DNA from 2 places in the Streptomyces sp. NBC_00328 genome. Region 2 is predicted to be linked to the other one. Evidence: predicted binding sites of a transcription regulator. Region 2 holds the regulator's gene; the other holds the start of a gene.

Region 1 (3,409 bases), 1.2 Mb from region 2:
AGAGGGCTGCGCCGACCACACGGCGAGGACGCCGCCAGGCCTCAACGCCCTTGCACAGCTTGCCAGTCCGGACGCACCGTACAGTCCCGCGTTGCCTTCGGTGACCGTCCAGCCGGGTCCGTTGTCGATGTCGAGGCACAGGGCGTCGAACGTGTCGGAGATCTCATTGACGTAGTCGACGAGGTCCCTCTCGACGATGTCGGTGCGCGGATCGGCGAGCGCCTCGGCGGACAGCGCGGCGAGCGGGCCGCCCCGGTGCCAGTCGATGACGGCCCGTTCGCGCTCGACAACGGTGATGCGCCCCCAGCGGCGGTCGGCCGCGGCGTGCGCCAGCGAGAATCCGACGCCGAGCCCGCCGATCAGCACGCTCGGCTCCGGGCGCCCGTCCAGCGCGTCGTACGCCGCGTCCATGAGCAGCCGCTCGGAACGCCCGTCGGAGGTGTCCATCAGGAAGCACCCGTTGGCGATGATCTGGAGCAGTGCTCCGTGGCGCCGCAGCACGACCTCGCCGTACGGGCTCTGACGGCGGTCGATGACTTCGGGAGTCCCGTACGAGGCGGTCATGGCCGCCATCCTGGCATTTTCACCTGTACGGGTCGCGGGAATTCGCCGGGAACAGGGGGATGGCGTGACGGGGTGACGGCGGGCACCGCGAGGTTGACGCGGCGACGAGCCGGAGGCCTCGGACGCGGCTCGGACCGGCCCTCGGCGACCCCCGACCCGGGCTTCCACTCTCACCGGCCGGGCCTTCGCGCCCGCCGGCCGCTACCCGAACGGCCGTCCGCCGGTCACTGTTCGAGCAGCCGTCCGCCGGCCACCGCCCGAGCGGCTCACGGGCCTCTTCGTCCGCCCCCTCGCGGACAAGAAGCGACCCGTTGAGCCATAAGAGGGACGGCCGGGCGCCTGCTCAACGGCGGGGTGCCCCGTTCTGGGCGTCGGACGAGGACTGCCAGGCCTGCACGCCCGCCAGGGATGCCTCCTTGGCCTGCCGCCACTTCATGGCCGCCACCTGCGACGGAGGCACATCCATGGCTCGGAGCATGCGCCGGCCCGCGGCGAACACGGCGGCGGCCGCGATGACCATGCCGGTGCACGCCACCAGGGCACCGGCCGCGGTGAGCACGGCACCGGCCGTGACGAGCCGGGTGTCGATTTCGAGCTTGTTCTGGGCGAGGTGATGGTTCATGACTCCAACCATCCGAGGCCGGTGGCCACCTCGCATCCCGGGGACGGCCCGCGAGGTCCCGAAGCCCATGAGGCCGGGACGCCCGCACCGGGTTCAAAGCGATCGCTCAGAGCGAACGGCCTCCGGGGAACATTGCGGAGGCCCCGTGCATTGAGTCGACATAGCTCAACTTGACTGCCGAAGGGGAGATCATGGCTTCGACGTCCGCATCACTCACTCTGCCCGTGCTGCCGCTCGACGACGAGGTAGTGCTGCCCGGAATGGTGGTTCCGCTGGATCTGAACGACCCCGATGTGCGGGCCGCGGTGGAGGCCGCTCAGGCCGCCGCCCGTTCAACGCCGGGAAAGCCTCAGGTACTCCTGGTGCCGCGTATCGACGGGACCTACGCGAGCACCGGTGTGCTCGGCACGGTCGAGCAGGTCGGCCGGCTGGCCGACGGTGACCCGGGCGCGCTGATCCGAGGGCGTGGGCGCGTGCGGGTGGGCGCGGGGACCACGGGTCCCGGCGCGGCACTGTGGGTCGAGGGCACCCGGGTCGAGGAGACCGTGCCCGACCCGCTGCCCGGCCGGGTCACCGACCTGGTGAAGGAATACAAGGCCCTGGCCACGAGCTGGCTGCGCAAGCGCGCCGCCTGGCAGGTCGTGGACCGGGTGCAGCAGATCGACGACGTTTCCGCCCTTGCCGACAATTCCGGTTACTCACCGTTCCTTTCCGTGGAGCAGAAGGTCGAGCTGCTGGAGACCGCCGACCCGGTGGCCCGCCTGAAGCTCGCCACCGAACAGCTCCGCGAGCACCTCGCCGAGCAGGACGTCGCCGAGTCCATCGCCAAGGACGTCCAGGAGGGCGTCGACAAGCAGCAGCGCGAGTTCCTGCTGCGGCGCCAGCTGGAAGCCGTACGCAAGGAGCTGCGCGACCTCAAGGGAGAGGACGGAGAGGACGAGTCCGACGACTACCGCGCCCGGGTCGAGGCCGCCGACCTTCCCGAGAGCGTCCGCGAGGCCGCACTCAAGGAGGTCGAGAAGCTGGAGCGGTCCAGTGACCAGTCGCCCGAGGGCAGCTGGATCCGGACCTGGCTCGACACCGTCCTGGAGCTGCCGTGGAACGAACGGACCGAGGACGCGTACGACATCAGGGGCGCCCAGTCCGTGCTCGACGCCGAGCACGCCGGTCTGGAGGACGTGAAGGAGCGCATCACCGAGTACCTCGCCGTGCGCAAGCGGCGTGCCGAGCGCGGTCTCGGAGTCGTCGGCGGCCGGCGCGGCGGTGCCGTGCTCGCGCTCGTCGGCCCGCCCGGCGTCGGCAAGACCTCGCTCGGCGAGTCCGTCGCGCACGCCATGGGCCGCAAGTTCGTCCGCGTCGCCCTCGGTGGCGTCCGGGACGAGGCCGAGATCCGCGGACACCGCCGTACGTACGTCGGCGCGCTGCCCGGCCGGATCGTCCGCGCCATCAAGGAGGCCGGGTCGATGAACCCGGTGGTCCTGCTCGACGAGATCGACAAGGTCGGCTCCGACTACCGGGGCGACCCGGCGGCGGCGCTGCTCGAAGTCCTCGACCCGGCGCAGAACCACACCTTCCGCGACCACTACCTGGAGGTCGAACTCGACCTCTCCGACGTCGTGTTCCTCGCCACGGCCAACGTCCTGGAAGCCATCCCGGAGGCCCTGCTCGACCGTATGGAGCTGGTCCGCCTCGACGGCTACACCGAGGACGAGAAGGTCGTCATCGCCCGGGACCACCTGCTGCCGCGCCAGCTGGAGCGGGCGGGCCTGGAGAAGGACGAGGTCGTCCTCGACGAGAGCGCGCTGCGCAAGCTCGCGGGGGAGTACACCCGGGAAGCGGGCGTGCGGAACCTGGAGCGGGGCATCGCGCGGCTGCTGCGCAAGGTCGCGGCCCAGCACGAACTGGGCCGCCGGGAGCTGCCGTTCACGGTGAAGGACACCGACCTGCGCGAGCTCATCGGGCGTCCGCACCACGTGCCCGAGTCGGGGCAGGACCCGGCCGAGCGCCGTACGGCGGTGCCCGGCGTCGCCACGGGTCTCGCGGTCACCGGCGCGGGCGGTGACGTCCTCTATGTGGAGGCGTCGCTGGCCGACCCGGAGACGGGCGCGGCCGGTCTGACCCTCACCGGCCAGCTCGGGGACGTGATGAAGGAGTCGGCGCAGATCGCGCTCTCCTTCCTGCGCTCGCACGGCGCGGAGCTCGAACTCCCCGTCGGCGACCTGA
Region 2 (3,409 bases):
GACCACGGGGAGCTCGTCGGCGGATTCAAGTCCGTCGCCGAGTCCCTCGAGACCGTCGCGGCGAAGATGGGGCTCCAGCAGTTCGGCAAGGAGGGCGAGCCCTTCGACCCGACGATCCACGAGGCACTGATGCACTCGTACGCGCCGGACGTCACGGAGACGACGTGCGTGGCGATTCTGCAGCCGGGGTATCGCTTCGGCGAACGCACCATCCGCCCCGCGCGGGTGGCCGTCGCCGAGCCGCAGCCCGGGGCGCAGCCGGTCAAGGCCGAGGATCAGGCCGAGTCGGCCGAGGACAAGGAGAGCGGTGGCCCGGACGAGGGCTGAGCTTGAACGGACGAGGAAGGAGGGACGTCGGGGATGAGCACCAAGGACTTCATCGAGAAGGACTTCTACAAGGTCCTCGGCGTCCCCAAGGACGCCACCGAGGCCGAGATCAAGAAGGCGTACCGGAAGCTCGCCCGCGAGTTCCACCCGGACGCCAACAAGGGCAACGCCAAGGCCGAGGAGCGCTTCAAGGAGATCTCCGAGGCGAACGACGTGCTCGGCGATCCCAAGAAGCGCAAGGAGTACGACGAGGCACGCGCCCTCTTCGGCAGCGGTGGCTTCCGGCCGGGTCCCGGCGCGGGCGGCGGCAACTTCAACTTCGACCTGGGCGACCTCTTCGGAGGCGGTGCCCAGGGCCAGGGAGCGGGAGGAGCCGGCGGTTTCGGCGGCGGCATAGGTGACGTCTTCGGGGGCCTGTTCAACCGCGGCGGCCCCGCCACGGGCACGCGTACCCAGCCCAGGCGCGGCCAGGACATCGACACCGAGGTCACACTCTCCTTCACGGAGGCGGTGGACGGCGCGACCGTTCCGCTGCGCATGACTTCGCAGGCACCCTGCAAGGCCTGTTCGGGAACCGGCGACAAGAACGGCACACCGCGCGTGTGCCCGACCTGTGTCGGCACCGGCCAGGTGGCGCGGGGCTCGGGCGGCGGGTTCTCGCTCACGGACCCCTGCCCGGACTGCAAGGGCCGCGGCCTGATCGCGGAGCACCCCTGCATGGAGTGCGCCGGCAGCGGGCGGGCCAAGTCGTCCCGCACGATGCAGGTCCGCATCCCCGCGGGGGTCAGCGACAACCAGCGGATCCGGCTGCGGGGCAAGGGCGCGCCGGGCGAGCGGGGCGGCCCGGCCGGTGACCTGTACGTCACCGTCCACGTGGACGCCCATCCGGTCTTCGGCCGCAAGGAAGACAACCTCACCGTCACCGTGCCCGTCACCTTCGCGGAGGCGGCACTGGGCGGCGAGGTGAAGGTCCCGACGCTGGGCGGCCCCCCGGTGACCCTGAAGCTGCCGCCGGGCACGCCCAACGGACGGACCATGCGTGCCCGGGGCAGGGGCGCGGTCCGCAAGGACGGCACACGGGGCGACCTCCTGGTCACCGTCGAGGTGGCGGTCCCCCAGGACCTGTCCGACAAGGCTCGTGACGCGCTCGAGGCGTATCGCGAGGCGACCGTGGGTGAGGATCCGCGGGCGGAGCTGTTCCAGGCCGCGAAGGGAGCATGACGGAGCCATGGACACGACCGGTCGTCGACGCAACCCCTATGAACTGACCGAGGAGACCCCGGTCTACGTCATCTCGGTGGCGGCCCAGCTCTCCGGACTGCACCCGCAGACCCTGCGTCAGTACGACCGGCTCGGTCTGGTCTCTCCCGACCGCACGGCCGGCCGGGGCCGCCGTTACTCGGCCCGCGACATCGAGCTGCTGCGCACCGTCCAGCAGTTGTCGCAGGACGAGGGCATCAACCTCGCCGGCATCAAGCGCATCATCGAGCTGGAGAACCAGGTGGCCGCGCTCCAGTCCCGTGTCGCGGAGCTGGAGTCGGCCCTCGACGGCGCCGCGGCCGCCATGCAGCAGCGCGAGGCCGCCGTGCACGCCTCCTACCGGCGTGACCTGGTCCCGTACCAGGAGGTCCAGCAGACGAGCGCGCTGGTGGTGTGGCGTCCCAAGCGGGCGGCCGACTAGAACCCGGTCGCCCGGGCGGTACCGGACGAACCCGAAGGGCCCGGAGGTCATCGACCTCCGGGCCCTTTCGCACGCCCCGCGCACCCCGCGCTTTCCGGCCGGAGCGGTGAGGTTGACCGTTTTTGACCGAGTGGCTGAAACATTTCCCCGAGGTCTGTTTTGCGTATGTCGTCCGCATAAGCCCGAAGGCGGGGGTTCAGACAGTCCCTTTCGACGGGCGCGAGCGGGCGACGATAAGAGGTGTTCGCGGTGAAATGCCGCCAATGACGCGACGGTGTGCGCTTGGTCACTATGAGGGCGCCCGAGCCGGCCGCGCCGAGTGGCCCGCTCGCGGGGGTGGGCGCGGGAGCCGAGGTGGGGGCGCCTCGCGTGGGAGTGCCCTTGTCCATGTGTTCCTTCGGGCCTGACCGATCGTCAACGGCGGTTAAAAACCGTCCGCGATCGCGACTCCTGTGAACGGACGTCGGATGTCCTTGTGAATGCCAGAAGGTGAAGCTGAGGGGATCGGTCGATGGATGGGCGTAGTCTTTTCCCGTCGCGTTCACTTGTGGAACACGAAACGCCGTTGCCATCTCGTTAAGTGGTTACTCCTTGACGCTGAGGTGATCGCCGCGTTGGCTTTCAGCCACCTGGGTCGCAATGCTGCAACCTCGCCCGGAAGGCACCTGATGTGAAGACTCGTAACACCGGCCTCCGCCGTACCGTCATAGCCGTGGCGTCATCCGCCACGGCCCTCACCCTCGCCGGATGCGGCGTGGTCGACTTCGGTGGGAGTGGCAGCTCGGCCAGCGCCACGAAGGGCGACGACATCACGGTCGGTCTGCTCCTTCCGGAGAAGGAGAACACCCGTTACGAGAAGTTCGACTACCCGATCATCCGGGAGCAGGTTCAGAAGCTCACCGAGAAGAAGGGTGACGTCCTCTACCTGAACGCGGAGCAGGACGCCGCCAAGCAGCTCCGCCAGATGCAGCAGATGATCGACGACAAGGTCGACGTCATCCTCGTGGACGCCGTGGACTCGGTGACGATCGCCAAGGGCGTGCGCAAGGCCAAGGAGGCCGGGATCCCGGTCATCGCCTACGACCGCCTGGCACAGGGTCCGATCGACGCGTACATCTCCTTCGACAACGAGCTGGTCGGCGAGACCCAGGGCAAGGCCCTGGTGGCCGCGCTGGGCTCCAACACCGCGTCGAAGAAGATCATCATGATGAACGGCTCGGTGACCGACCCGAACGCCGCGCAGTTCAAGAAGGGCGCCGAGTCCGAGCTCAAGGACAAGGTGATCGTCGCCAGCGAGTACGACACCAAGGACTGGAACCCGGTCAACGCCAAGGCCAACATGGAGAAGTCCATCCAGGCCGTGGGTCTGAGCAACATCGCCGGTGTCTACGCCGCCAACGA

The links. The regulator HspR, encoded in region 2, represses chaperone genes until heat shock. The targets are predictions, from matches to a motif close to TTGAGNNNNNNNNNCTCAA.
Region 1: lon (endopeptidase La) is a predicted target of HspR. The motif match lies at 1,337-1,355, and genes of this name have one in related genera.

Annotation. Positions count from the first base shown of each region.
Region 1 is NZ_CP108013.1:6,502,320-6,505,728, forward strand. Features, by position in the region: gene OG485_RS28650 (spermidine synthase) at 1-564, opposite strand, end outside; gene OG485_RS28655 (hypothetical protein) at 908-1,186, opposite strand; gene lon (endopeptidase La) at 1,378-3,409, shown strand, end outside.
Region 2 is NZ_CP108013.1:5,334,497-5,337,905, forward strand. Features, by position in the region: gene grpE (nucleotide exchange factor GrpE) at 1-327, shown strand, start outside; gene dnaJ (molecular chaperone DnaJ) at 361-1,548, shown strand; gene OG485_RS23400 (heat shock protein transcriptional repressor HspR) at 1,556-2,008, shown strand; gene OG485_RS23405 (sugar ABC transporter substrate-binding protein) at 2,721-3,409, shown strand, end outside.